DNA from 3 places in the Pseudomonas helleri genome. Region 3 is predicted to be linked to each of the others. Evidence: riboswitches for the same ligand, from Rfam matches in the RefSeq annotation. Region 3 holds a riboswitch; each other region holds the start of a gene.
What was found. A riboswitch is a leader RNA that binds a small molecule or an ion and turns the genes downstream of it on or off. The one in region 3 is predicted to bind cobalamin.

Region 1 (9,660 bases), 1.3 Mb from region 3:
AGATCGGTACGGTAATAGGTCATGGAGCTTTCGGCGTAAAACGGCAGGGCGTAGAGCGTGCCGTTGACTGACAAACCGTCACGTACTGACGGGAACACGTCTTCGATGGCATACGTGGCGGGCAGGTCGGTCATGGGTTCAAGCCAGCCTTTGGCGCCCCACAGTGCGGCTTCGTACATGCCAATGGTCAGTACGTCGAACTGGCCGCCCTGGGTCGCAATATCGGTGGTCAGGCGCTGACGCAGGACGTTCTCTTCGAGGACGACCCAGTTGAGCTTGATATCGGGGTGTTCGCTCTCGAAGGTTTTCGCGAGCTTTTGCATACGGATCATGTCGCTGTTGTTGACCGTGGCGATGGTCAGGGTTTGCGCGCCCAAGGCGATGCCGCTGAGGGTCATGCAAGTCGCCACACATAACGCTTTGACAGGAATATTCATTGAGCACTCCTCTTCATCGGCCAGGCGGCTTTTGAAGGACGGTTATTGTTTTTATAGCTGCCGGTCCAGAGACCTGCACGTAGGCTGATTACAGCCCTCAATCACCGTCGTGACAAAGCTTTGGAAACACTTGAACCGATACTATTTTGCACTGCGCTGGCGTTCACCCGGCAGCGGCTGGTTTTGCTCGGTCAAACGCTGGACCGCAAGGCGCCGATAGTGTGATGGAGTCATGCCTTTGAGCTGCTGAAAACGCCGGTTGAAGTTGGAAATATTGTTGAATCCGGACTCAAAACAGACGTCGGTGACGGCTTTTTCGCCATCGGCCAGCAACTCGCAGGATTTGCTGATGCGCAAACGGTTCACAAACTCGATAAAACAACGCCCGGTGGCCTGTTTGAACACCCGCGAGAAATAGGTCGGTTTCATGCCCATGTACGCGGCTACTTCTTCCAGGGTCAGCTCGCGGGCGTAGTGAGTAAAAATATAATCCACGGCGCGGTTGGTACGGTCGATGGTCTGCTCGTCAGCCAAGTGCCCGGCCTTCACACCTGACAACAACTGATAATCGTCGCAGTCGGCCAGCAACTGCAGCAGGATCAAAAAATGCCCCAGACGGGTGGTGCCGGTGGCGTCAGCAATGGCCTGCATCAGGTCGACCGCCCGGCGAATGGTTTTAGCGCAACGAAACTCGATGCCGTACTGCGCCCGCTCAAGCATCGGGGTCAGGGCTTTTAGCTCGGTGAACACAGTGCTCGCGTTTTCGAGCATTTCATCGGTGAAGTTGACCAGCATGTCGCGCAGGGGCACCACTTCATCCTCGCCCACCTGGCTGATCCAGTTGTGGGGCAGATTGGGCCCGGTCAGAAACAGTGTTTCAGGGTAAAAATTGCCGATATAGTCGCCGACAAACACTTTGCCGCTGCTGGCCACAATCAGGTGCAGCTCGTATTCCTTGTGGAAGTGCCAGCGGACCAAGGGGCAGGGGAAGCCATGCTGGCGATAAATGATCGACAAGCCGTTATGGTCGTCCATCAGTTCGTAGGAAGGGTCGGTAGCTCTGACGAGTCGCGTCATGATTTCGCGCTTATTCGGATTGTTATGGGGCGATCATGCCGCCTTATCTAAATTCCTACCAGCTACGGTTATTACTCCGTCGCAATCGAGGCGACGTTCTGTACGCATAGGGCCTGGTTCAATGAAAACACTGTTACTGATCGGCATCGGCGCGGGTGACCCGGAGCACATCACCGTCCAGGCGATTAACGCCCTTAACCGCGCATCGGTGTTTTTTGTGCTGGACAAGGGCCAGACCACTGAAGATCTGGTGCGCCTGCGTCTGGAAATCTGCGAACGCTATATCCGCGAACCCGCGTACCGCGTGGTACAGGTCAGTGATCCGCAGCGTGATAGCTCAACGCCTTCCTACACCCAGGGCGTGGAAGACTGGCATGAGCAGCGCGCCGAAGTGTTCCAGCGCCTGATTGAAGATGAACTGGCCGAGGGCGAGTCGGGGGCGTTTCTGTTATGGGGCGAGCCGGGGTTGTATGACAGTACGCTGCGTATTCTTGAGCGGGTGCGGGCGAATGGCTGCACCGGCTTCGACTACGAAGTGATCCCCGGCATCAGCAGTGTGCAGGCATTGGCGGCGCGCCATCGCGTGCCCTTGAACGGTATTGGCCAGCCGATACGTATCACCACCGGGCGACGACTGACCGCCGCAGACCTGGACAACGTGGTGGTGATGCTCGATGCCCACTGCGCGTTTCAGGCGTTTACCCAGGAAAACCTCGATATCTATTGGGGCGCTTACCTGGGCACCGCCGATGAAATCCTGATTGCCGGCAAGCTCGCTGACGTTTGCGAGCAGATCAAACACACCCGTGAAGCGGCGAGGCAGCGCAAAGGCTGGATCATGGACACTTACTTGCTGCGCCGGTGCCTTGCACCCGAATTATGAGGTGAGTGGCCTGGCGCTGTTTTTCGCCTCGATCCACTGCGACATGTATTGCGTACTTTTATGCTGATGATGACGCAGCATGGCGCCGGTGAAGTTGTTGCGCCGATGCAGCTCAAGCCCGGCGCGGCACGCGTTGATTCGTTGCACCAGCGCCGGGCCATGGTCGCTTTGCAGGTAGCGCGCCTGGAGCAGTGCCTGGCCGTTTTGCTGGGCGTTCTGCCAGGCCTGCGGGTTTTGATACAGCTCAAGCGCGGCGGCAGCAATGGCACTGGCGCTCTGTTCAATGGCCCCGGCCCACGGCATGTCACCGTGCATGCCTTCGGCGCCGATCGGGGTCGTCACGTTGGGCGTACCGCACAGCATGGCGTCGGCAATTTTGCCTTTGATCCCGGCGCCAAAGCGCAGCGGCGCGAGGCAGATGCGGGCGCTGCTCATTACGGCCAGCGCGTCTTCGGCCCAGTTCAACACGTGAAAACCTTGCTTGGGGTTATGCAAGGCCGTGGCTTTGGGCGGTGTGTAGGCACCGTAGATATGCAACTGGGCATCGGGCAACTGCTGGCGGATCAGCGGCCAGACCTGAGTTTTCATCCATAGCACCGCGTCCCAGTTGGGCGCATGGCGAAAGTTGCCAATGCTCAAGAAGTGCTGGCGTTGCTCAAACGGCACGAACTCGGTCGGCACCTTGTCAACCATCAGCGGGCACCAGTGCAACAAGGCGGCGGGCACGTGGAATTGCTCGACCAGCAGATCAATCTCGTATTCAGAAATCATCAGGTTCAGGTCGCTGCGATAGATGGCGGCAATTTCTCGCTGCGCCAAATCGGCATCGGCCATGTGTTCGAAGGTCTGCACGGGCGAGGGCGCAAACAGGCGACTGAAGTCATCCTGCTCGGGATGATCCTTTAAGTGAGCCTTGAGTTGCAGATGGCGAGCATCACGCAGGCTTTGCAGGTCTGAGGTCTCCAGCACCCGCAGGGCATTCGGACAGTGTTTTTCGACACGCCAGCCGAACTGTTCCTCCATCATGAAGCGGTCAAACAGCACGATATCCGGGGCCAGTTCACTGATAAAGGCATCAAAGCTGCTGTTATTCAGCTCGATAGCAACCTCAGCAATGCCCAGGGCCGCCAGATCAGCCTTGTGTTCGCCAATCCCGGCGGGGCTGCTGAAGGTGATGTGCCAGCCTTCCTGCAAGAAGCTCTCGATGATTTGCATCATATGCCCGCCCGCCGCCGAGGAGCGTGGCTCGGGCCACACGTAGCCAATGATCAGAACGTGGGTAGGGCGGGGCAACGACATGAGCAGATCCTTGGAACCGGGGGCGGCTGAAAAAAGGCGGCAATTGTCGCGCAGTCAGGTACGTATGACCAACTCGATTGTGGGCGTGGATAGTCGCTCAACATTGACCTGTTACAAAGCACTGCGTAGCCTTGCACCTTCGAGGTTCTTCGCCACGCGAAGCTAAGACGGGAACGCGGTATGCCGCGGCTGCCCCCGCAACTGTAAACGGTCAATAACCCTGCCAGGCCACTGCTGATTCAGCGGGAAGGCGCAGGGCAGAGGTCAGCCGCTGGCGGACTTCCAGCCGTGAGCCAGGAGACCTGCCTCGTACCAGATTCTTACTTCAACCGGGCGGGGTGATCCGGTGGCGAAGAGTAACCGCACACACCGGGCGGTTCTCGTCCCGTATGCCCGCCGCTTTGCCAAAGGGCATCCGATGAAAACACTGGCCAAAACCCCCGTCACTATCGTTACCGGCTTTCTCGGCTCGGGCAAAACCACCTTGCTGCGCCATATGCTGGACAACGCTCAAGGTCGTCGCATTGCCGTGATCGTCAACGAGTTCGGCGAGCTGGGCATCGACGGTGAAATCCTCAAGCAATGCTCCATCGGCTGCACCGAAGAAGAAGCCAACGGCCGCGTGTACGAGCTGGCCAACGGCTGCCTGTGCTGCACCGTGCAGGAAGAGTTCTTCCCGGTCATGCGCGAACTGGTTGCCCGTCGCGGCGACATCGACCACATCCTCATCGAAACCTCGGGCCTGGCCTTGCCAAAACCGTTGGTTCAAGCCTTCCAGTGGCCAGAAATCCGCAGCGCCTGCACCGTTGACGCGGTCATCACCGTGGTTGACAGCCCGGCCGTTGCCCGTGGCACCTTCGCCGCCTTCCCGGACCAGGTCGACGCACAGCGCAAACTCGACCCCAACCTGGACCACGAATCGCCATTGCACGAACTGTTTGCTGATCAACTGGCCAGTGCAGACTTGGTGATCCTCAACAAAACCGACCTGATTAACCCCGAAGACCTGGCCAAAGTTCGTGCAGAAGTCGCTGAAGAACTGCCACCGGCGGTAAAAATCATCGAAGCCAGCAGCGGTCGCCTGCCGCTAGACGTGCTGCTGGGCCTGGGCGCCGGTTCTGAAGACCATATCGACAGCCGCCACAGCCATCACGACCATCACCACGATGGCGATGATGACCACGACGATCACGACCACGACGCCTTTGACTCGATCTCCATCGAGCTGCCACAAGCAGAAGAGCGCCTGCTGCTTGACGCACTCACGGATCTGGTCGTCAAGCACGGCATTCTGCGGGTTAAGGGCTTTGCTGCCATTCCTGGCAAACCGATGCGTTTGCTGATCCAGGGCGTGGGCACGCGTTTTGACAAGCACTTCGACCGCGCCTGGCGCAGCGACGAAGCACGCACCACCAAACTGGTGCTGATCGGTCAGGACCTGGACGCAGCCTTGCTTGAGTCCACACTGCGTACAGCGTTGGGCGCTTAAACCATGCATTTGCTCAGGACCCAGCCCGGTGGCTTTGTATCGGACGACAACATTGCCGACCTAGGCCAGACCCCCGCCGAGCTGGTGATCCTGTGCAGCGGTGATTCAAGCCTTGCACTGCTCGCGGACGCCGCGCAGCAGTTGCCTGAAGATTATCCAAGCCTGCGTCTGGCTAACCCGATGCAGGTGCAAAACCACGGCTCGGTCGATCTGTATGTCGATCAGGTGCTGCAACACGCCAAAGTGATTCTGCTGTCATTGCACGGCGGCATTGGTTACTGGCGCTATGGCATCGAGCGGTTGATGCAGTTGGCCGAACGCGGCGTGACGTTGATTCTGGTGCCGGGCGATGACCGGCCCGATCCGGAGCTCAGCGCGTTGAGCACCGTACCCCCCGAACACGCCGAGCGCCTGTGGCACTTTTTACGCCAGGGCGGGCGGACAAACGCGTTGCAACTCTATCGTTGCCTGGCCAGTCTGTGGCTGGAGCGCGATTATCCGTGGGGCGAGCCACAAACCTTGCCGCGTACGGCCATCTACCACCCGCAGCACGGCAGCGCCGAACTTGCTCACTGGCAAGCCGATTGGCAAGCCGGGCAGCCGGTAGCGGCATTGCTGTTCTATCGCTCGCACTTGCAGGCGGCCAATACCGCATTTGTCGATGTGTTTTGCCAGCGCTTACAGGCGGCCGGGCTAAACCCTTTGCCGATGGCGGTGGCCAGCCTTAAAGAGCCGGGCTGTCTGGCGGTGGTACAAGATCTGCTCGATGAGGTTGATGCCGGGGTCATTTTGAATACCACCGGTTTTGCTCAATCCAGCCCGGAAGCGCCGCATCTGCGGCCGTTCCGGCGCAATATTCCGGTGATCCAGGCGATTTGCGCTCAAGACAATGAACCCGGCTGGCGCGACAGTGAACAAGGCCTGGGCCCGCGTGATTTGGCGATGCACATTGCCTTGCCCGAGCTGGATGGGCGAATCATCAGCCGCCCTATCAGCTTCAAAGACCTGGCCTGGCGCAGTGAGCGCAGCCAGTCAGACGTGGTGTGCTACCGCGCACAACCCGAGCGTATGGACTTTGTTGCCGAGCTGGCACGGCGCTGGGTTGAACTGGCCCGTGTTCCCAACGCGCAAAAACGCATTGCCCTGATTCTGGCCAATTACCCGACTCGTGATGGGCGCATTGGTAATGGCGTGGGACTTGATACCCCGGCGGCGGCGTTGAATATATTGCGCGCGTTACAGGCTCAGGGTTATCCGCTGCAAGACGACTTGCCAGCATCGGGCACCGCGTTGATTCAAGCGCTATTGGGCGGGGTCAGCAACGATCTGGACAGCCTTGACCTGCGGCCCTGCCATCAAAGTCTGGGCCTGGATGAATACTGGGCAATGTTCAATCAGTTGCCCGAAGCCAATCGCCAGGCCGTGAACGAGCGCTGGGGCACGCCGCACAACGATCCGATGTTCCGCAGTGGCCGCATGATGATTGCCGGGCTGCGTTTTGGTTTGACCTTTGTCGGCATTCAGCCTGCCCGGGGTTATCAGGTGGACGCCAGCGCGGTGTATCACGATCCGGATCTGGTGCCGCCGCACGGGTATCTGGCGTTTTACTTCTGGTTGCGCCACACCTATGGCGCCCATGCCGTGGTGCACGTGGGCAAACACGGCAATCTGGAATGGTTGCCGGGCAAAGGCGTCGGCCTGTCTGAACACTGCTGGCCGGATGCGATACTCGGCCCACTGCCCAATGTTTACCCGTTTATCGTCAACGACCCGGGCGAGGGCGCACAGGCCAAGCGGCGCACCCAGGCGGTGATCATCGACCACCTGATGCCCCCGCTGACCCGCGCCGAAACCTACGGCCCGCTGCGTGATCTGGAACTGCTGGCCGATGAATATTACGAGGCGCAGTTGCTTGACCCGCGCCGCGCCCGCGAATTGCAGGGCGATATTCTCAAGCTGGTACGCGACACCCACATTGATCGCGAGCTGCAACTGGACGACAACCTCGACAGCGATGCCGATGCGGCTATTTGGTTGCCGCGTCTGGACACCTATTTGTGCGACCTCAAAGAGTCGCAAATCCGCGACGGGCTGCATGTTTTCGGCGAATCCCCGGCCGGGCGACTGCGTATCGACACCTTGCTGGCGTTGCTGCGCATCCCCCGTGGTGATGGCCGGGGCGCCCAATCAAGTCTGTTGCGGGCATTGGCTAAAGCCTTTGAACTGAGTTTCGACCCGCTGGACTGCGCGCTGGCCGAACCCTGGACCCAGCGTCAGCCGCCGCAGCTGCAAGCCGTCAGCGAGGCGCTGTGGCGCACTGCCGGAGACACCCGTGAGCGTCTTGAGTTGTACGCTGCACAGTTAATCGAGCAAGCATTAGACGGCGGCTTGCAGTTGCCGGACAGCGACCAATGGGCTGAAGTGCGCTCGATTTTTGATGCTTTGCAGGACGTCGTCGCGCCGCGTCTGGACGCGTGCGGCCCGGCGGAGATGCAAGGTTTGCTAGATGCCCTGAACGGGCGTTTCGTACCTGCCGGGCCCAGTGGCGCCCCGAGTCGCGGGCGTCTGGATGTACTGCCCACCGGGCGTAACTTCTTTTCGGTCGATGTACGCAACCTGCCCACGACCACTGCGTGGCGGATTGGTTTTCAGTCCGCCAACCTGATTCTTGAACGCCACCTGCAAGACCATGGCGATCACTTGCGCCAACTGGGGTTGTCGGTATGGGGCACGGCGACCATGCGTACCGGCGGCGATGACATCGCCCAGGCCATGGCGCTGATGGGCGTGCGCCCGGTCTGGGCCACGGGCAGCCAGCGCGTCGATGACTTCGAGATTTTGCCGGTCAGCTTGCTCGACCGGCCTCGGGTAGACGTGACCCTGCGGGTCTCGGGGTTCTTCAGGGACGCTTTTGCCAACCTGATCCGCCTGTTTGACGCGGCGGTTCAGGCGGTGGCTGCGCTGGATGAACCGGATGACCTTAACCCGCTGGCCGCCAAAGTGCGCAGCGAACGCGAACAACTTGAACGGGACGGCCTGGCCCCGGAACTTGCAGCGCGGCAGGCGGGCTGGCGTATTTTCGGCGCCAAGCCGGGTGCCTATGGTGCAGGTGTGCAAAACGCGATTGACGGGCGCCTGTGGCAAAGCCGCGAAGATCTGGCAGAGATTTACCTCAATTGGGGCGGCTACGCCTACGGTGGCGCCGATGAAGGCACCGCTGCCCGCGGGCAGTTCGCCCAGCGCTTGAGCCAGGTGCAGGCGGTGGTCCAGAACCAGGACAACCGTGAGCATGACTTGCTCGATTCCAACGACTATTACCAGTTCCAGGGCGGTATGCTGGCGGCCGTCGAGAGCCTGAGCGGTACAACTGCGGCCAGTTACCATGGCGATCACAGCCAGCCGGACTTGCCGAAAGTACGCACGCTCAAGGAAGAGTTGAATCGGGTGATCCGTTCCCGTGCCGCTAATCCAAAGTGGATCGAAGGGGTAAAGCGTCACGGCTACAAAGGTGCGTTCGAGATGGCAGCGACGCTCGACAACCTGTTTGCGTTTGATGCGACCACCCAATTGATCGACGATCATCAGTACGCGTTGCTCGCAGATGCCTATTTGCTCGACCCGAACACCCGTGATTTCGTCCAGCAACACAACCCGCATGCCTTGCGCGACATGACCGAACGCCTGCTGGAAGCCCAGCAGCGCGGGCTCTGGAGCGAACCGGGCGACTACCGCGAGGCGCTGGAAAATCTGTTGCTGGACATTGAAGAAGACTGACTTTTGAAAGGGCTCAACCCATGACGGACACCCCGCATTTCCCGCTGTCGGCGGTGGTTGGCGCGGATTCATTGAAACTGGCGCTGTGCCTGACGGCGATTGACCCGAAAATCGGCGGTGTGTTGATCGAAGGCCCGCGGGGCATGGCCAAATCAACCTTGGCCCGTGGCCTGGCTGATGTGCTGGCCAGCGGGCCATTTGTCACCTTACCGCTGGGTGCCACAGAAGAACGGCTGGTGGGCACCCTGGATCTGGACGCTGCGCTGGGCCAGGGCAAGGCGCAGTTTTCCCCTGGCGTGCTGGCCAAGGCTGATGGCGGCGTGCTGTATGTCGATGAAGTCAACCTGCTGGCCGATCATCTGGTAGACGTGCTGCTGGACGTCGCGGCCAGCGGCATCAATGTGGTTGAGCGTGATGGTATTTCCCATCGTCACCCGGCGCGCTTTGTGCTGATCGGCACCATGAACCCCGAAGAAGGTGAACTGCGCCCGCAATTGCTCGACCGTTTTGGCCTGAACGTGGCCATGAACGGCCAGCCGCAGCCGGCAGAACGCAGTGAAATCATCCGTCGCCGGCTGGCCTTTGATAGCGACCCGCAAGGTTTTTGCGCGCACTGGGAGCAGGCACAAGACACGTTGCGCCAGCGCTGCCAGCAGGCCCGCAACAGTTTGCAGGGCATTGCGCTGGACGATGACTCGCTG
Region 2 (9,660 bases), 1.5 Mb from region 3:
ATCAAGCTGTAACTCATGTAGTCGCTGACGAGGTACGAGGCTGCGATGCGGGCCGCAGGACCGCCGCTTTGGGGTCGCTGCGCAACCCATCGCAGCCTCATGCTTCGGCAGCGACTACAGGATGGGTTCGTAGCCTTGGCTTACCAACCAGCTTTTGAGCGCGCGGGCTTGCTCTTGCGTGAACCCCGCCAATACGTTTTGCGCAGGCTCAGTCCGCAAACGCCGCAGCACAGGCGCGACTTCGACCCCTTGCACATGCCAGATCCCCAGTGGCTGGTCCGGGCTGATGACCACCTCGGCTTCATCGACAAAGCCATCACGCAACACCGGCGCCCGTTCTATTCGCAATGCGGCAAAAACTGCCTCGGCGTGGGCTGTCTGGCTGTCCGGCCAATGGCGACGTGCAGCCCAAAACGGTTGTTGCGCCCAGCGCTGTTCTTCGGTGTAGAAATCCCGGCCAATGCGCGCAAAGCGCATAAACAGTTGCTCGACCCGCTGCTGGTGAAAGCGCTGGGCCAGGGCCGCTCGTTCAGGTTTACGCAGGAGCGTGTTGATCACCGCCGGTGCCTGCAACGCCGATGACAAGGACTGGAAAATCCCGTTGCCCGACAGTGGGTCAACTGCCATCGCCGCATCCCCGACCCGAATCCAGTTTTCGCCGCACACCTGCGGGCTCAAGATTGCCGTGCTGCTGCGGGCATGCAGTTGCATATCGTGTTGCCCTGAATCGGAAAAAAATGCTCGAGCCAGCGGCGAGGCCATTCGCTGTTGCTGGCAGTACTCCAGCAATTGCGCCTTGCCCGGCAGTTCGGCACTGGCCACGTCCACGGTCCATTGCCAATAACATTGGCCGTCCGCCCGTCGTGCCATCCATGCCCAACCCTGCGCCAGGCTTTCAACGGCGCTGGCGGTGTGGCCAGGCGTCGCTTGCCAGCGATTAAGCAAACTCACCGTCTCCGGACCACGCAGGCCTTTGCCGGCGGCAGGCGCCTGACGACCTCGGGCTTCCACCAGAAAATCTGCCTGCAGCGGCTCGCGCCCTTCGAGGCTGATGCTGTGGCCGGTGGTTGATGACGCCACTGCCAACACGCGAGCCTCGATCACGTCTACCCCGGCCAGACGCAAGTCTTCACGCAGCCCGCGATCAAAACACGGTCGATCCAGCAACCACTCGATGTTTTGTGCGTGCTGCTGGCCGTTCCACGCCACTTGCCGCTGTGAAGGCATTACCGCGTCTGCCACTGCCCGCTGCAAACCCGCTGCACGCAAGGCCTCCAGCACCCGCTGGGAAATACCTTCCAGCGCGGCAAACCGGCGCCACTCGCTGACCAGCGTCACCGGGTAGCCCAATCGCCGCAAGCCCATGGCCACCGCCGCACCCGCGGGGCCTGCACCCAACACCACGATCGCGCTCATCAGCACACCCGCCTCTCAGGCCCGTGATAGTGGGCATTGGTTTTCAGCCACTCCAGCAATTGCGGGTTAGTTGCCTGCGGCTGTGCAAGCAGTTGGCTGGCAAGATGACCGCTCAAGGCCGCGCAACCGAGGCTCGCCCCCGATTGCCCGGCGGTGTTTGAACGTACGCAGGCGGCAAAATCCGCCTGTGCGGTATTCAGCCACGACCATTGGTCTTGCGTGCAACGGGCATCGCCGGTCACTCGCAGCACCTGCGGGTAACTGGCCGGGTACACGCCCTCGCCCTGCGCCGGGCTTGAGGCACACAGCAACACCCCGCGTGCCACCGCCAATTCACACGCCTCGCGCAACAGGCTGCGATCCTGGCGCAAGCCAAGGCTCAAGTTGATCAGCCGCACGTTTTGCGTCAGCAGCCAGTCAATCGCCGCCGCAATCTGCAAGGTGCTGGTGACCCCGCGCTCATCGAACACTTGCGCTACGCAAAACACGGCCGCCGGTGCCCGCCGGGCAATTGCCTGAATGACCGCAGTGCCGTGCCCCAAGGGATCGTTCTGCAGCTCGCTGCGCAACAGTTGCCCATCGAGCAGGGCAAACCTGCGCCCTGCCACCACCTGCGGCTGTTGCGCGGGGGCATGGCCGCTGTCGACCACGCCAATTCTGAGTTCAGGCTTCATGCAGCACCTTGTTTGCTGTCAGTTGGCCGGCCTGCAAATGCAAACACAGGTCGGCGTTGGCCAGGGTTGAAGGCCGGTGGCTGATCAGTATTCGTGTACGCCGCGCAAACAGGCGGTCGATGGCCTCAATCACTTCGCGCTCAGTGGCCTCATCGACAGCCGAGGTGGCCTCGTCCAGCACCAGAATTAACGGGTCTTGCAACAACGCCCGGGCAATCGCGATCCGTTGCTTTTGCCCGCCCGACAACTGCTGACCACGCTCGCCCAACGGGCTGTCGAGGCCTTCGGGCAGGTCGGCAATCAAGCTGTCGAGTTGCGCCAGCCTGGCAACTGCGGCCACCGCTTCACGGCTGGCCCCCGGTACCGCGTAAGCCAGGTTATCGGCCAGACTGCCGCGAAACAGCACGATGTCCTGGCTGACCACTGCAATCCGGCGGCGCAGTTCCAGCAAGTTCAGTTCACGCAGGTCAACACCGCCCAACAACACCCGACCGGACTGTGGGTCGTGGTGGCGTTGCAACAGGTCAACCAGGGTCGACTTGCCAACCCCGGAGCCGCCACTGAGGGCGACTTTGCTCCCGTAGGGAATATGCGCATTAATGCCGTTCAGGGTGCTGGGACGGCCGGGATGGCTAAAGTGCACGGCCTCGAAACGCAAGTCGCCCTCGTCTGGAAGCGGTTTGGGGTTCGAAGGGCTTAGCACGGCAGGCTGTTCGCCGCGCAATTCCATGACCCGGCCGAGGCTGACGGTCATCCGTTGAATCGCCACATACAGCCCGAGCAGGCTTTGCACCGGCCCGATGGCCATGCCCAGATACGTTGAAAAGGCGATTAGCGCACCGAGTTGCCAGGTGCCCTGCACGACCCAATAGCCGCCAATCAAAAACACGCAGGCCCGTGACAGCGAGGTCAAGGTGCCCGGCACGGCCTGGGTGAAAAACTCGGTGACTTGCAGGCGCAGGAGTTGGCTCATATAGCCTTGGCCCAGGGTTTCCAGGCGCTTGGCTTCGCGCTGCTGCTGACCGGCCGACTGAATAAACTTCATCACCGGCAGCGTCTCGACCATAAACGATGAGACGTCAGCCGAGCGCTCGCGCAATTGTCGGACATCACGCTCCACTTTGCGCCGCATCCAGCGCAGCCAGAGCACATCAAGCGGGATCAGGATCAAGGCCAGCAGCGACAGCTTCCACGACAAGGCCAATAACATGCCCAAGGCCACCAGCAAACCAATGATGCTGGACACTGCCGAGAACAATGAATCCACGGCAAATCGCTGAATTTCGGCGACATCGCCGTCGATCCGCGACATCAGGTCACCAATACGTCTCTGGCCGTAGAACCCCGGCGACAGGGTTTGCAGGTGCTGGTACAGGTCATCACGCAGGGCAAAAAGAATCCGCCCGGACAGCCGGGTGTGCAGGTAACGATTCACCCCCGAGAGCGCCGTGCCCAATAGCCCGGCAACGATCATCAGCCCGGCCACCGTCGCCAGCACCGGAAAATTGCGCGCGAGCAAGCCGTCATCAATCAGTTGTTTGGTCAGCCACGGCTGTACCAGTACCAGCAACGAGGCACACACCGACAAGCCCAGCAGCCCGGCAATCGCCAAGCGGTGCGGGCGAACAAAGCCGTACAGCCAGTGCAGCGCCTGATGCAACGCTTGCGGGTTGGGGCTGTCGATCAGCCCGACGATCAGGCGCCGCATCACACGCGCAACTGTTTGAGTTTGCGGTACAGGGTGGCCCGGCTGATACCCAGCGCTTCAGCAGCCGCAGACACATTGCCCTGGTGGTTGTCCAGGGATTGGCGAATCAGCTCCAGTTCGTTTTCGCGAATACTGCCCGCCGGTGGGCGCTCGCTGGCGCTCAGGTCATCGAGCAGGCTGTCGGGCAGATGCTCAAGGGTCAGTTCAGCCTCGTCAGGCTCGCGCATGGCCAGCAGCGTGCGCAGGACCATTTCCAGTTGGCGGATGTTGCCCGGCCAGTGATAACCGTCGAGCAAGGCTTGCAAGTCGGGGTGCAAGCTCACGTGCGGGGCCTGCAATTTGCCCAGCAAGCGGGCAATCAAGGCGCCGAAATCCTCGCGCTCGCGCAGGGCCGGCAGCATCACGCTGATGCCATTGACCCGGTAGAACAGGTCTTCGCGAAAGTGGTGTTCGTGCACCAGTTGTTTGAGATCACGGTGGGTGGCGCAGATCAGCGCGACGTCGATGTCCTGCTCTTCGCCTGCGCCCAAAGGAGCGACCTTGCGGTCTTGCAGCACCCGTAACAGGCGCGCTTGCAGGGCCAGCGGCATGTCGCCGATTTCATCCAGAAACAGGGTGCCGCCGTGGGCCTGTTGCAGGCGGCCGATCATGCCGCCACGGCGCGAGCCGGTGAAGGCCCCTTCGCGATAACCAAACAGTTCGGACTCAATCAGGCCTTCAGGAATTGCTGCGCAGTTAACCGCAACAAACGGCTTGGCGCTACGGCTGCCGGCCATGTGCAAGGCACGGGCGACCACCTCTTTGCCGGTGCCGGTTTCCCCCAGCAGCAACACCGGCAGCTCATTCGCCAGGCCCTGGCGCGCCATGAGCAAGGCCCGGGCGTAACGGGCGTTGCTACCGGCCAGCGCCTCCAGATCAGGCGCGGGCGGCGTGGTTTTCGGCGCCGTGCGTGGCGCCGTCAGCACATTCGGCAAACGTTGTGGCGCACGCAGGGTTTTGTAGAAGAATTCGCCCTGGGCGGTTTGCAGGCTGCCCAGGGCGCCTTGTTGCAGACGAGCCAGCAGTTGCAGGCCATCGAGCCCGAGGAACGCTTCGCAACGTTGCCCTACCAGCACCGAGCGTTCAGTGCGCAACAATTGGCAGGCCTGGCCACTGGCCGCGAGGATCTGCCCGCTCAGGCTGACCGCCAACAGGCCTTGCCACGGGGACTCCAGGTACTGGCGACGGCTGTGGAAGGCCAGCACGATGTGCTCCGAATAGCTGGTATTAAACACCCGGCTTTCAATCTGGCTGACAGCCATGCCCAGTAACGCGGTGCTGTCGTGCACGCGACCGAGCGGCCCTTCGCGGGTCAGGTCGAGCACGCCGAGGATGTCGCCTTGCGGGCAATGAATCGGCACTGAGGTGCAGGAAAAACGGCTCAGCCGATCCAGATAGTGCTCGCCACAATCGATCAACATGGGTCGGCCTTCGACCAGCGTGGTGCCCAGCGCGTTGGTGCCGCGTGCGGCTTCGCTCCAGCAGGCGCCGAGGGTAATGTCCGGCACCCCGCTGCCTTTGAGGCGGTCGGCGCGGCCCTCTACGGCCAGAATGGTGGCGTCGGCGTTGGCCAGAATGATCAAGCCATCCTTGCCCTGACGCTGGTTCAAGTAATCAATGGCCGGCATGGCCGCGTCGATCAGTAACTGGTTGTTGGCCAATAACAGGTCAAGGCTCGCAGTGGTTTGCAGGCTCAGTTCATGCTGGCCACTCACGGGCACACCGTGGTTGAGGCTGCGGCGCCATGAGGCGTCGATTTCGGCACGCAACACGCCACTGGGCACCAGACCTTCGAGGTGCAGTTTTTCCCGGGCCAGGCGAACTTCGCGAAGGGGCTTGGGCTGAAGTGTTTTTGTAAGAGTCATCAGGCGCTCCACAGCAGTGAGCTTTGCGATTTTTATTTTAGATCTGCGCACTGTTACCAATCTTTACGTTAACGTAAGGGGAATGGCAAGATTTGAAATCCAGTAAAGGACGATCACGGTATGCACCACATCTCCCCTTCCTTGCAAGACACCGCTGCGCCTGAAGGCGTTTGCTATGGCTGTGGCAGCAACAATCCCCATGGCCTGCACATCAAGAGCTACTGGCATGAAGACGGTGTTCACGTTGTAGCGGAACATTTGCCGGATGCGCGTTATTGCGGCTGGCCTGACCTGGTGTACGGCGGGTTGATTGCGATGTTGGTGGATTGCCACTCGAACTGGACGGTGATGGCGTATCACTACCGCGCGGAAGATCGCCAGCCAGAGAGCTTGCCGAGGATCAATTGCGTCACCGGCAACCTGGGCATCAAGTTCATCAAACCCACCCCGATGGGCGTCCCTCTGACCCTGCGGGCCTGGGTTGAGGGTGACGTCGGACGCAAGAGCCGGGTGATCTGCGAGGTGTATGCCGGGGACGTGCTGACGGCGGTCGGGGATTCGGTGTTTGTGCGGGTCGATGCCGGGAAACTGGCGGATAAGGCTCACGATCGCAGTTAACTCTTTACCTTAAATTTAATTTCTATCTATCTGATTTATATAAATATCTGTAGGAGCGAGCTTGCCTCGCGATCTTTTAAAACATCAAAAGATCGCGAGGCAAGCTCGCTCCTACAGGCTGTGTATTCATGAATTATTATTCATGTTCATGGTTGACGCATCGGGTGACCAATGGTCAGATGCGCGCCTGTTTCAGGTGTCCTTGGCCATCGCGCCCAGGGTGAAACGGGAAGCCGGTACGCCTTTTCAGGCCAATCCGGCGCTGCCCCCGCAACGGTATGCGAGCGAAATATTCAAGTAGCCACTGTGCTTTGGCATGGGAAGGCGAATGTTTCATGACCCTCGTGAGCCCGGAGACCGGCCTGATCCAACATATGGCACTCCGCGGTGGGCGGATGCAGGCCTTGGCGCGCGCAAAGTCCCTCCCTGCCCGTCATTTTTCTGCGTGAGTTCCCCTGAGTGCCCGTTTTGGTTCTATCTGACGGCGCCTCCATGACCCCTGCAACCCGACTGTCCGCTACTACCCCTTTTGTCTGGCCCGACCGTGAGGCTGCGTTTTATGCCGAGCATCTGGCCGCCTCCAACTATGTGGAGCGCGTGGGCGGTCGCTTGCTCGAGCTGCTCGGCCCGCAACAGCAATTGCTGGATATTGGCGCCGGCTCGGGGATTCTCGGTCGCCACTTGCTGATGCCCTGTGGGCAGTGGACGGTGGTTGAGCCCAACGCCTTTATGCGTAGCAGCATTGAGCAACTGGCAGCCCAGGCACCCAGTGTTGAACTGAGCCTGCACAACGGCCTTTGGCAGGACTTGCCAAATTTGCCGCTCACCCCGACCACAACCGTGTTGTGCGCGAATATCCCGGTGGCAGACGGCCAGGCCCTGGCGTTTGTTCAGCAGGTTCGGCCGCTGGCCACGCGCACCCTGGTGTGGAACCAGCCCGCGCAGGAAGGCCCGCGCACCTATTGCCTGTCCGGCTTCTTGCCGCCGCAACTGCACCGCAGTGACATGACCCCCGGCTACCAACTGACGCTGGCTGAGTTGCCGGATCGCTGGCAACCCGACCAGATCCATTTCACCGACTGGGCCTTCAGCACGCTGTTTGCCTCACCGTATGCGGCCTTGATGCACTTTATGGAAAAACTCGGCGCCCTGGATGGCGCGGCGCAAGGGCTGCTTGAACGCCACCTGCAAGACAACCTGCAAAAAGTGCCAGGGGGTTGGCTTGCCAGTGCCCCGAAACGGGCGGCCAGCTTGATCTGGCACGCGTAAATAACTCCTATAAAAATGCCTTCGGACTTCTCCATGCTCAACCTGTGCAACGCCCCCCTGCGCCATTCGTTCAGCGCAGCCGTGCCGCTTTGGCTCGGTGTCAGTCTTGCGGCCTTTGCCGCAGAAAACCCGTCGGTCCTGCACATGGACTCAACCCTGGTCAGCGCACCGCGCGCCGGTGAGTCGCTCAAGGATGTCACCAGCACCGTGCAGGTCATCGACAGTGATCAGATCGAGCGCTCCTCGGCACGCAACCTTACCGATTTGCTGGCCGAGAACGCCGTGGGCTTTTTCAGTGAATGGACGCCGGGCCAGACCTCGATCAACATCCGTGGCGGCAACACTGATGGCCAGGGCCGCGATTACCGCAGCCAGGTAACGGTACTGGTCAACGGCCGCCGCGCAGGTACGGCGAATATTTCCAAGCTGTCGCCAGCGCAAGTGGCGCGCATTGAAGTGATTCGCGGTCCGGCCTCGGTCATTTACGGCAGCCAGGCGATTGGCGGGGTGATTAATATCATCACCCGCAATGGCCGCAACACCCAAGGCGGTGGCGCAACGTTGCAAGGCGGTTCGTGGGGGCTGGCACAGGGCAGCGTGTACCAAAGTGGCAGTTCGGGCCCGCTGGATTACTACCTGGGCCTGGACAACGGTCGGCGCAATGACTACCACAGCGCCGATGGCACCCAGAAAAACACCTCGTGGAAACGTCGTGGCGGCCTGTTGGCGCTGGGGTACGAGCTGTCAGAAGACCAGCGCCTCGACCTGACCGTGCGTTCAGACGGCATCTATGACGCGGGCTTTCGCGGTTCGCAGTGGAACTATGGCAACTACGACAATCGCTACAACCAGTCGGTAGAGCTCGATTGGGTCGCCAAACCCACCGAGTGGCTGAACTGGTCTTCGCAGGCTTATGCCTTCCGTGACATTGACGATTTGCACTGGGGTTCGCCGGTGCTGGGCAATGGCAGCCCGGGATTCAGCAAAGACCACATCGAGCGTCGTCTTGAGGCTTACGGTATCAAGCTGACGCCGCAGTTTTTACTGACGCCAAGCACTGATCTGTTGGTGGGCCTGGACCTGGAAAAGAGCAAGCTGCGCAACGATCGCTTCCGTATTGCCGTCAACGGTTCTACCAGCAGTCAGGTGGCGCCCTACGACATCAACTCCGATGACCTGAGCGCGGCGCTGTACGCCGAAGTCGTGCAGCGGATGATGGACGACCGCCTGACCCTGCGCGCGGGTGCGCGCTACAGCTATGGCCAGTCGAGCACGGTCAAGACCGACTACATGCCGCTGCTGGACGAGAAAACCCGAGACTTCGACAAAGTCACCTACAGCCTAGGCGGCGCCTACGAGGCCATGCCGGGGGTCAAGCTGCGGGTAGGCGTTTCGACCGGGTTCCGTGCGCCGCTGGCAGGCGAGCTGGCAGCAGACTTCACCACCATCAGTGGCACACAGACGCTGGGCAACGCCAACCTCAAGCCCGAAACCAGCCTGCAATTCGAAACCGGCGTGACCCTGACCAATGCCAACCAGTTCTTTGACCTGGCGCTATTCCAGAACCGCATTCAGGACCGCATCACCACGCAGCCGGTGACCAAGAGCATCAGCCAATACGTCAATGGCGACGGCGACGCGGTGATCCGTGGCCTTGAAGCGCAATGGCAATACGATCTGGCCAGCGCCCTGGCCCTCGGTGACGAACGCATCCTGCGGCTCAACACCAATGCGGTGTGGAACTTCGACATGGACGACAAAGGCGCAGCGCCCACCTTGACCGGCCCGTACCGCGACAAGATCCAGCGCATGTATCAATACCAGGCCAGCCTGGCGCTGACCTATGGCCGCGAACGTGACTGGGATGTCGGGGTCAATGGCATTTTGCGCGGCCCGGTGTACTACCGCACCGAAGAAAAACTGCTCAACCCGGACACCAACTACGTGTACCGCAAGGCACCGTTCTGGGTCTTTAACCTGCGTGGCAATTACCACCTGAGCGAGCAATTGAGCCTGTTTGGCGGGGTCAATAACCTGTTCGATATCGAGCGCAGCACGCTGTTTATCGCCA
Region 3 (9,660 bases):
CAGCACTTCGGCGCAGTCATTAATGCCTTCGACCTTGAGCGTCATGAACTCGTCTGAGCGCTCGCCCAAAGCCTCAGCGGTGCGTACCCGCTCGGCTTCGACCACGGTTTGAATCTTGCCGCGCAGCTCACGGTCGGTGATGCGGATAAACCGCCACGGCTGCATCAGGCCCACGCTCGGCGCCTGATGCGCGGCTTCGAGCAAGCGGGCCAACAACTCGGGCGCCACTTCACCACCGCTGAAGTGGCGCATATCGCGGCGCTCAGCAATGGCGCGGTACACAGCGGCCTTTTCTTCAGGGCTAAATGCGTTGTCGCTCATGGCACCTTCACAGCGCACGGCGCGAACAACGCGGCAATGGCCTGGGGATTGGACGGAAAGTAAAAGTGCACATAAGACGCCGTCATACGCCCTTCGCGATACACCGCTTCGGCACCGCGCCCGCCATTGGGGCTAAGCCCCCGCGCAACGGGCTCAAGTTCGGTGCTGGTCAACGAGTGATGATAAGTGTGACCACGCAGCAGACCTTCGGGCATTTCGACGGCTTGCAAGGCCAGCGCAGCCAGGCGCTTTTGCATCGTCGCCTCGCCCTTGAGCAAGCCCACCAGCGCTTCACGCTGACCTTCAACATCGGTCAAGGCGTCTAGCAGATAAAGCATGCCGCCGCACTCGGCCAACAGCGGTTTGCCCGCGTGATGGTGGGCACGGATCGCTTCAAGCATCGAGGTATTGCGCGCAAGGGCCTGGTGATGGAGTTCCGGGTAACCACCGGGCAAATACACACTGTCGGCCTGCGGCAGTTGGGTGTCGCGAATCGGCGAGAAAAACACCAGTTCAGCGCCCATGTCGCGCAGCAGTGCCAGGCTCGCGCCATAGGTAAAGGCAAACGCTTCATCGCGCGCCACGGCAATCCGCACACCGGCCAGCAACGGCTCAATGGCCACCGGCTCAGGCGCGGCGAATTCCACCGGCGGTGGCAGCGCTACCTCGCAGGTGCTGGCCAAGGCATTGGCGGCGGCGTCCAGACGCATATCGAGGTCATTCAACTCGCTGGCTTGCACCAGACCCAAATGACGGCTGGGCAACTCGATCCCGGTTTCGCGGGACAACGCGCCGTACCAGCGCAAGCCTTCGGTCAAGCTGCCTTCCAGCAACTGCGCGTGGCGCACAGTGCCCACCCGGTTGGCCAACACCCCGGCAAACGGCAGGTCCGGCTGATAGCGCGCCAGCCCCAGGGCCAATGCGCCAAACGTCTGGGCCATGGCCGTACCGTCAATCACGCCCAATACCGGCACGCCAAAATGGCGGGCCAAATCGGCGCTGGACGGCGTGCCATCGAACAGGCCCATGACCCCTTCGATAAGGATCAGGTCCGATTCACCCGCCGCTTCCCAGAGCAAGCGCCGGCTTTCGTCGGCGCCGACCATCCACAAGTCGACCTGATACACCGGCGCACCGCTGGCGCGCTCGAGGATCATGGGGTCAAGAAAATCGGGGCCACATTTAAAGACCCGCACCTTACGCCCCTGATTGCGGTGCAATCGGGCCAAGGCGGCGGTGACGGTGGTCTTGCCCTGACCGGAGGCCGGTGCGGCGATCAACACCGCCGGGCAATGACGCGACTCTCTCATGCTTCAACACTCACAATTCAATGCCTTTCTGGGCTTTGATACCGGCCTGGAAGGCATGTTTGATCACGCCCATTTCAGTCACGGTATCGGCCAGGTCAATCAGTTCAGGTTTAGCGCCGCGCCCGGTGACCAGCACATGCTGCATCGGCGGGCGGGCTTGCAAGTCGCTCAGCACTTGCTCCAGATCGAGATAGCCGTGCTTGAGCGCAATGTTCAATTCATCCAGCACCACCAAGCCAATGGCCGGGTCGCGCAGCATCTCGCGGGACACTTGCCAGGCGGCTTCAGCGGCGGCGATGTCACGCTGGCGGTCCTGAGTTTCCCAGGTAAAACCTTCGCCCATCACGTGATAGCGCACTTGTTCAGGGAAGCGACGGAAAAAAATCTCTTCGCCGGTGCTGTTACGCCCCTTGATGAACTGCACCACGCCGCACTGCATGCCGTGGCCCATGGCCCGGGCCAACATGCCGAAAGCCGAACTGCTCTTGCCTTTGCCGTTGCCGGTCAACACCAGCAGCAGGCCGCACTCATTGGGAGCGCTGGCAATGCGTTCGTCCATAATCGCTTTTTTGCGTTGCATGCGCGCCAGGTGACGTTCGTCGCGCTCGGGGGATTCATTCATGGCAGCTCTCCGTTGGGGCTAAAAAATGCAAACGGGAGGCGGGGGAATTCGTTAACAATCGACACACCTTCGCCCGCCGCAAGGGTGCTGGATGGATCAGGCCGGTCTCCGGGCTCATGAGTGGGCGTTCCTGAATAAGGAACAGCACCGGGCCACGCGCCTTCCCGTGCAATGAACACAGTGGCATTGAGCGTGATGTTGACTCATTTACCGTTGCGGGGGCAGCGCCGGGATCAAAGCGGTTGTGTGGGTCAAACGCGCCCTCACCGGCTTCCCTGTTTCACTCTGCCAACCTTGGGTTGCAGAGCACCTGAAACACGCCGCGAAGGTTAGAGGGTTGGGGGTGGAGCGTCAATTAAAGGTGCCGGGCTGCGCAGCAAACAAACCCGTCAGCCTGAACCTTTGAACGGCTACGCTTCTCTATGACTACACGCCCACTGTTTTCATGGAGATCCATATGCTCAAGCGCCAGCACGCTGTTGTCATCGTTTTAGCGGCAGGGTTGGCCGCCTGCGGTGAAAGCTCGACCCTGCAAGTTACCGACGGCACAGGCCCCACGCCTACTCTGCCGGCACCGAACAAAACGCTGATCCCCACCGTCAACATCGCCCCGGCGGTGGGCTGGGCGCAAGGCACCAAGCCGGTTGCCGCACAAGGTTTGCAGGTGCAGGCATTTGCCGAAGGGCTCGACCACCCGCGCTGGCTCTATGTATTGCCCAATGGCGATGTGCTGGTGGCCGAAAGCAATGCACCGGCCAAGCCGGATGGTAGCCAGGGGCTGCGCGAGTGGATCGCCAGCAAGGTCATGGGCCGCGCCGGTGCAGGTGTGCCGAGCGCCAACCGCATCACTTTGTTGCGCGACACCAACCACGATGGCAAAGCCGACACCCGCACAGTGTTTCTAGAAAACCTGAATTCGCCCTTCGGCATGACCCTGGTGGGCAACGACCTGTACGTGGCGGATGCCGACAAGCTGCTGCGCTTCCCGTATCAACCGGGCGAAACCTCCATCAGCGCGCAGCCGACCAAGGTCATTGACTTGCCCAGCGGCCTGAACCACCACTGGACGAAAAACGTCATCGCCAGCCCTGACGGCAAAAAACTCTACGTGAGTGTCGGCTCGAACAGTAACGTCGGCGAAAACGGCATGGACATCGAAGAAGGCCGCGCGGCGATCTGGGAAGTCGACCCGGCCACCGGCAGCCACCGCATTTTTGCCTCCGGGCTGCGTAACCCCAACGGCATGGACTGGGAACCCAAGACCGGCAAACTGTGGACCGCTGTGAACGAGCGCGACGAAATCGGCAGTGATCTGGTGCCCGACTACATCACCTCGGTGCAAGACGGCGGCTTCTATGGCTGGCCCTACAGCTACTACGGGCAGCACGTCGACGTGCGGGTCAACCCGCAAAACACCGAGCTGGTGGCCAAAGCCATTGCCCCGGACTATGCCGTCGGCCCGCACACTGCCTCGCTGGGCCTGGCCTTCGCGCAAAACAGCACACTGCCGAACTTCACCGACGGCGTATTTATCGGCCAGCACGGCTCATGGAACCGCAAACCGCACAGTGGCTACAAAGTGATCTTCGTCCCGTTTGCCGATGGCAAGCCTGACGGCATGCCGATTGACGTGCTGACCGGCTTCCTCAACTCCGATGAAAAAGCCATGGGCCGCCCGGTGGGGGTCGTCATTGATAAACAGGGGGACTTGCTGGTGGCCGATGATGTCGGCAACAAAGTGTGGCGGGTGTCGGGGGAGTAAACCTTTAAATACCCTCACCCCACTTTATCGAGGCGAACCCACGTGTTGTGAAAGACACAAATCGGTTCCCTCTCCCTCGGGAGTGTATGGACCGGGGACATAGCGAACACAATGTTCGGAGACATCGCGAACACTTTTAATAGGACACATTGACCCCTTAGGAGGTGTGATGTGTCCTGGAAAGAGGTGTCCGCAGTGGATCTTCGTCTCGAATTCGTCGCCTTGGCTTTGGCTGAGGGCGCTAACATCAAAGCATTGTGCGAGCACTTCAATATCGGCCGCACCACTGCTTATAAATGGCTCAAGCGTTTCCAATGTGAGGGTAAAGACGGGCTGATAAATCGGTCCCGTCGACCCCACAGTTCGCCTAATCGAACTGCTCACGAGTCTGAGAAGCAGATACTGGCGCTTAATATCGAGCACACCGGCTGGGGGGCGCGCAAGATCAAGGGATGCCTTGAGCGGCGCGGCAACAACATGCCTGCAGCCAGTACGGTTCATGCCATTCTCAAGCGTAATGAGCGCATCGACCCTCATGCAGGTCTAGTCAAACCATTCATCAGATTTGAACACGAGCAGCCCAATGATCTGTGGCAAATGGACTTTAAAGGCCATGTGCCCATGCGTACGGGTCGCTGCCATCCATTGACACTTCTGGATGACCACTCGCGTTTCTTTTTAACTATCGCCGCCTGTGGCAACGAGCAGCGCAGTACCGTACAGGCCCATTTGATCAATGCGTTTCGCCATTACGGGCTACCTGAGCGCATGACGATGGACAACGGGGCGCCGTGGGGCGACGAGCCTGATGCGTATACAGGGCTGGAAATCTGGATCATGCGTCAGGGCGTAAGGGTGAGCCACTCACGCCCCTACCACCCTCAAACGCAGGGCAAGCTGGAAAGACAGCATCGCAGCATGATCAGGGAGGTTTTTAAGGGCTTGTGTCTGATTGACCTGCCCAGCGCGCAGTTCACGCTGGATGAATGGCGCAAGATCTACAACTACGAGCGCCCGCACGGTGGCATAGGCATGCAGGTACCAGCGTCTCGCTATACGCCCAGCGCACGGGAGTATCAGGAGGTGCTACCTGCCATCGAGTACGGTGCTGAGCTTCATGTGCGAAAGGTGCAGGCTAAAGGTGAGATCTACTGGCAGGGTCAGCCCTGGAGGCTCGGTAAAGGCTTTAAAGGCGAGCGTGTAGGTGTACAAGAGGGTATTGAAGATGGGCAATACGATGTCTTCTGGGGAAGCCATCGTATTGCGCAAATTGACAGAGTGACCGGGGTTGTAATATCAGGGAAAAAGCTTCGTTAACTGTTCGCTATGTCTCCGAACAAAGTGTTCGCTATGTCCCCGGTCCATACAGGGAGAGGGTTGGGGTGAGGGGCGCTTGAACGGTGAGTTAAGGCAACCGCGCCAAATGCTGCTCGGTTGGCAAGACGCGCTTGGCGTTCAGGTAGGCTTTTTGCCAATAGGCTTTGCTGAGGCTGTCCAGCTTGACCGTGCCGCCCGTGGCAGGCGCATGCACGAAGCGACCTTCACCCACGTAGATACCGGCGTGGCTGACCTGAGTGCCGCCACTGGTGGCGAAGAACAACAGGTCGCCGGTTTGCAACTGGTCTTTGCCAACATTCTGCCCACGCATCACGATCATTTCGCGGGTGGTACGCGGCAACGAAATACCCGCCATGTCGTTGTAGACGTACTTGATCAGACCGCTGCAATCAAAACCTGAGTCCGGTGTATTGCCGCCCCAGCGATACGGCGTGCCCACCAGGCCCAACGCACGAAACAATACGTCTGCCGCCAGCGGCGAACCATCGTCGATCGGACTCGACGACACAACCGGTTTGACTTCAACGGGAGCAGGTACAGGACGGTTTGCGCAGGCACTGAGCAGTGCGGCGAATGTGATGAGGGCAACGCGGGCCAGGGTCAACATAAACAGAACGTTCCTGATTCTGGATACGGCTACTGAGCCGCGAAACCCGAAGCCGCGACAGGGGATACCTTCGCGGCTTCAGGAATTTAACATTGCGACTGAATTCTAGCGCTTAGAAGTCAAACTTCAAGTAACACTTTAACTTTACTTGCGGGCCACTACGCTGGTTGGCGCCATGGCCAAAGCACGCTTGGCTTCAATAAAGGTCTTGTTCCAGTAGGTGTCGCCCAAGCTATCAATCCTTACACCACCGCTGCGGCGGCTGCTGGAGTGAATAAACTGGTCATCGCCCAGGTAAATGCCAGCGTGGCTGACACGTCCGCGACCGTTGGTGCTGAAGAACAGCAGGTCACCCGGTTTAAGGTTGTTTCGCGCGACCAACGGTGCATTTACGTTGATCATTTCGCGGGTGGAGCGCGGCAATTGCATGCCCGCTTCCTCTTTGAACAGATAGCCGATAAAGCCACTGCAATCGAAACCAGCTTCAGAGGTGCCGCCAAAACGGTAACGGGTACCGATCAAGGACATTCCGCGCTCAAGAATGCTGTCAGCCAGGGCCGGCAGTTCGTAAGGCTTGCTGTTTTCGGAAAATTGAGCCAGTTCTTTTTCAGTGGCCAGTTCTTCCTGATAAAGAGCGGAAGACTGCGACGAAGATGACTTTTGAACCTGTGAATCGACAACTTGCTGGGACACTGGCGAGTGAGCAGCGCAGCCGAAAAGCAGGGTAACGAGTGCGAGAGGCACGAGGGGTGCGAAGCGCTTTAGCATGGGCACGACCGTGGCTGTAGGAAAAGTTACCGCGACTATGCCCTCTATGATCCTCATTTGCAAATTCAATCGAATAAAATGTGACTTAGTCGATTTCACGTGACATCTAAGGTTTTACACCCCTGACAATCGATTTTGCGTAGACGCCCGTCTGACACGCAGGTTTTCTGGCGCCTGAATACTGCCTAAACCTTGTAGGAATGCGCTTTTACAGCAAAAGATCGCGAGACAAGCTCGTTCCTGCATAAAAAGGGGATAGCGGGTATTTACCAGCCGAGGGTTTCTTTCAAGAAGGGAATGGTCAGCTTGCGTTGGGCCTGCAACGAGGCCTGATCGAGGCGCTCAAGCAATTCAAACAGCGCGCTCATGCTGCGTGTGCCGCGCGTGAGGATGAAATGCCCGACTTCGTCGGTCAGGTGCAGGCCACGGCGCGAGGCGCGTAACTGCAAGGCACGCAGCTTGTCTTCATCAGACAAGGGGCGCATTTGAAAAATCAGCGCCAGGGTGAGGCGTGATTTAAGGTCGGCCAGTTTGATCGGCAATTCACGTGGCGAGGCCGAGGCGGCTATCAGCAAGCGTCGACCGCTGTCACGCAGGCGATTGAACAGGTGAAACAGCGCTTCTTCCCAATCAGCCCGACCGGCCACGGCCTGCAGGTCGTCCAGACACACCAGCTCGTATTGCTCAAGGTTGTCGAGGATCTCGATACCGCGATCCAGCAACTCCGCCAACGGCAAATACACCGCAGGCTCACCCAGTTGCTCGAAACGCAAGCATGCGGCCTGCAACAAATGCGTACGCCCTACCCCGTGTTTGCCCCACAGATAAATCAGGCTTTCTGTCCACCCGGCGTCGGCTTCGCACAGACGTTCGACGTAGCCGAGTGCAGCGGCATTGGCGCCTGGATAGTAATTGATGAAGGTAGCGTCATCTCGCAGACGCACACCTAGGGGCAGCTGAATCGGTTTCATGCTGACTGAACAGTTCAAACGAACCGTTAGTGGCCTCTGTGTAAAGTTTGCAAAGTTTATACCCGTGTAGCCGGGCGCACAATGTAACAGACCACGAGCAAAATCAAAGGTTTGCGTTAACGCATTGGATTGAATCAAGTTTTTCTGACAGACAAGCTCGCGCCCGGCCATAAAAAAGGCCGGTTCATCGCCACATGAACCGGCCTCTTATTCAATCGATCACCCACCTACAACTCAGGTTCTTCATCACCTTTGTAGGCCTGCGAATGTTTGTACAAATCGTGCATATGGCGCACCAGCACCATGATCACGGCCGCGACCGGCAAGGCCAGCAGTACGCCGGTAAAGCCAAACAGCTCACCGCCCGCCAGAATCGCAAAGATCACCGCCACAGGGTGCAGGCCGATGCGATCGCCCACCAACAGCGGGGTCAAGACCATGCCTTCCAGCGCCTGCCCGACCATAAACACCGCGACAATCCCCAGCATCGGGTACAGGTCACCGCCAAACTGGAACAGGCCCGCAATCAACGCGGCGCCGATGCCGATGATAAAGCCCATGTACGGCACGATAGCCGCTAGGCCGGCCATCAAACCGATCAACAGCCCCAGTTCCAGGCCCAGCAGCATCAAGCCAGCCGAATAGATGATGCCCAAAGCGACCATCACCAAGAGCTGCCCACGAACAAAAGCGCCGAGTACGTCGTGACATTCCTTGGCCAGCGACACGATCCGCTCTTCGCGATCGCGCGGCAGCAGGCCACGAATCTTGGACAGCAAGACATCCCAGTCACGCAGCAAGTAAAAGGCCACCACTGGAATCAGCACCAGATTCGCCAAAAAGCCAAACAGCGCCAGGCTTGAAGCGGTCGCCTGTGACAGCACCACCCCGGCGATATCCCCGGCCTGCCCCATGTGCTCGGTAATCGTGGCTTTGATCTTGTTGAAGTTCCAGAAGCCATCACCCAGACCAAAACGGGTTTGCACCCATGGCAAGGCGGTATTCTGCAACCAGTCCAGTACCTGTGGCGCCAACTGATAAAGCTTGACCAACTGCTTGGCCAGCATCGGCACCAGCACCACCAGCAACGTCACCAGAATGACCGTGAACAGGGTAAAGACCGTGATCGTGCCCCAGGTTCTGGACAGGCCGATTTTTTCGAGGCGATCAACCACCGGGTCGAACATGTAAGCAAGAACGATCGCAATCAGAAAAGGCGTCAGTATCGCGTGCAAGAAATACACGAATAGCACCGCGGCCAGCGCTACACCCCACCAAACCCACCGTCGCGAATCCCGCATAAATGCCTGTCCTTATATATAGAAGAGAAAAACCTACCAGCTAAAGCGCAACTGCGCCGCCTGAGGTGTAGCCGACGCCTGATCTGCAGGCACTTCATGCATTTGCGCCAACGCCAACTGCGAACGCAATTGTTCAGCACTGCCGTTGACCTGATAAACGATACGGTTGCCGTCGACGCTCACCAGTTGGCCACCAAACGGTTCAAGCAAGCGACTCAACTGAGCATAGCGCTCCAGGGTCATGCCCTGTACTTCAAGTAACTGATCGGTCGACACGCCCGGCTTGACGGCGTAGCGCGGAGCCAGACGCTGGCTGACTTGCAGCATTACGTCATCCGCCAGGGCCGCCTGATCAGCGCCGGTTGCACTGCCTTGCTCTTGTTGATCGCCGATCCACAGGCGCCATTTGGCCTGCCATTGGCCGCTGTCTTCATGGGCATGCACGGCCAACAAAGCGTCTGCGCCGTAACGCTCGGACGCCTCTTTCAGCGGCGCCGGATTAGAGCCTTCAAGGTTTTCGGCAGTACCCACCAACTGCTCACTCAAGTCAGCCAGCGGCAAACGCAGCGGCAAACCACGGTGTTGGGCGGCGCGGCGCAACGGTTCAGCAACGGATTGACCGTCACCCACCAGGCTGGAGCCGTCTACCGAATCGTTCAG

Region 1: another riboswitch for cobalamin. It lies ahead of cobW (cobalamin biosynthesis protein CobW); the one in region 3 lies ahead of cobO (cob(I)yrinic acid a,c-diamide adenosyltransferase).
Region 2: another riboswitch for cobalamin. It lies ahead of ACJJU9_RS12720 (class I SAM-dependent methyltransferase); the one in region 3 lies ahead of cobO (cob(I)yrinic acid a,c-diamide adenosyltransferase).

The regions. Positions count from the first base shown of each region.
Region 1 is NZ_CP174501.1:2,655,407-2,665,066, forward strand. Features, by position in the region: gene ACJJU9_RS12020 (ABC transporter substrate-binding protein) at 1-437, opposite strand, end outside; gene ACJJU9_RS12025 (AraC family transcriptional regulator) at 579-1,514, opposite strand; gene cobF (precorrin-6A synthase (deacetylating)) at 1,636-2,397, shown strand; gene ACJJU9_RS12035 (glycosyltransferase) at 2,392-3,696, opposite strand; cobalamin riboswitch at 3,822-4,021, shown strand; gene cobW (cobalamin biosynthesis protein CobW) at 4,115-5,185, shown strand; gene cobN (cobaltochelatase subunit CobN) at 5,189-8,959, shown strand; gene ACJJU9_RS12050 (ATP-binding protein) at 8,980-9,660, shown strand, end outside.
Region 2 is NZ_CP174501.1:2,828,259-2,837,918, forward strand. Features, by position in the region: gene ACJJU9_RS12690 (aldehyde dehydrogenase family protein) at 1-12, shown strand, start outside; gene ACJJU9_RS12695 (NAD(P)/FAD-dependent oxidoreductase) at 115-1,416, opposite strand; gene ACJJU9_RS12700 (S8 family serine peptidase) at 1,416-2,090, opposite strand; gene ACJJU9_RS12705 (ABC transporter ATP-binding protein) at 2,080-3,798, opposite strand; gene ACJJU9_RS12710 (sigma-54-dependent Fis family transcriptional regulator) at 3,798-5,702, opposite strand; gene ACJJU9_RS12715 (PaaI family thioesterase) at 5,823-6,320, shown strand; cobalamin riboswitch at 6,498-6,701, shown strand; gene ACJJU9_RS12720 (class I SAM-dependent methyltransferase) at 6,813-7,589, shown strand; gene ACJJU9_RS12725 (TonB-dependent receptor) at 7,623-9,660, shown strand, end outside.
Region 3 is NZ_CP174501.1:1,314,310-1,323,969, reverse strand. Features, by position in the region: gene bluB (5,6-dimethylbenzimidazole synthase) at 1-321, opposite strand, end outside; gene ACJJU9_RS06105 (cobyrinate a,c-diamide synthase) at 318-1,631, opposite strand; gene cobO (cob(I)yrinic acid a,c-diamide adenosyltransferase) at 1,642-2,253, opposite strand; cobalamin riboswitch at 2,335-2,582, opposite strand; gene ACJJU9_RS06095 (PQQ-dependent sugar dehydrogenase) at 2,711-4,015, shown strand; gene ACJJU9_RS06090 (IS481 family transposase) at 4,187-5,332, shown strand; gene ACJJU9_RS06085 (C40 family peptidase) at 5,421-5,960, opposite strand; gene ACJJU9_RS06080 (C40 family peptidase) at 6,105-6,728, opposite strand; gene hda (DnaA regulatory inactivator Hda) at 6,995-7,699, opposite strand; gene ACJJU9_RS06070 (AI-2E family transporter) at 7,927-9,000, opposite strand; gene ACJJU9_RS06065 (DUF2066 domain-containing protein) at 9,034-9,660, opposite strand, start outside.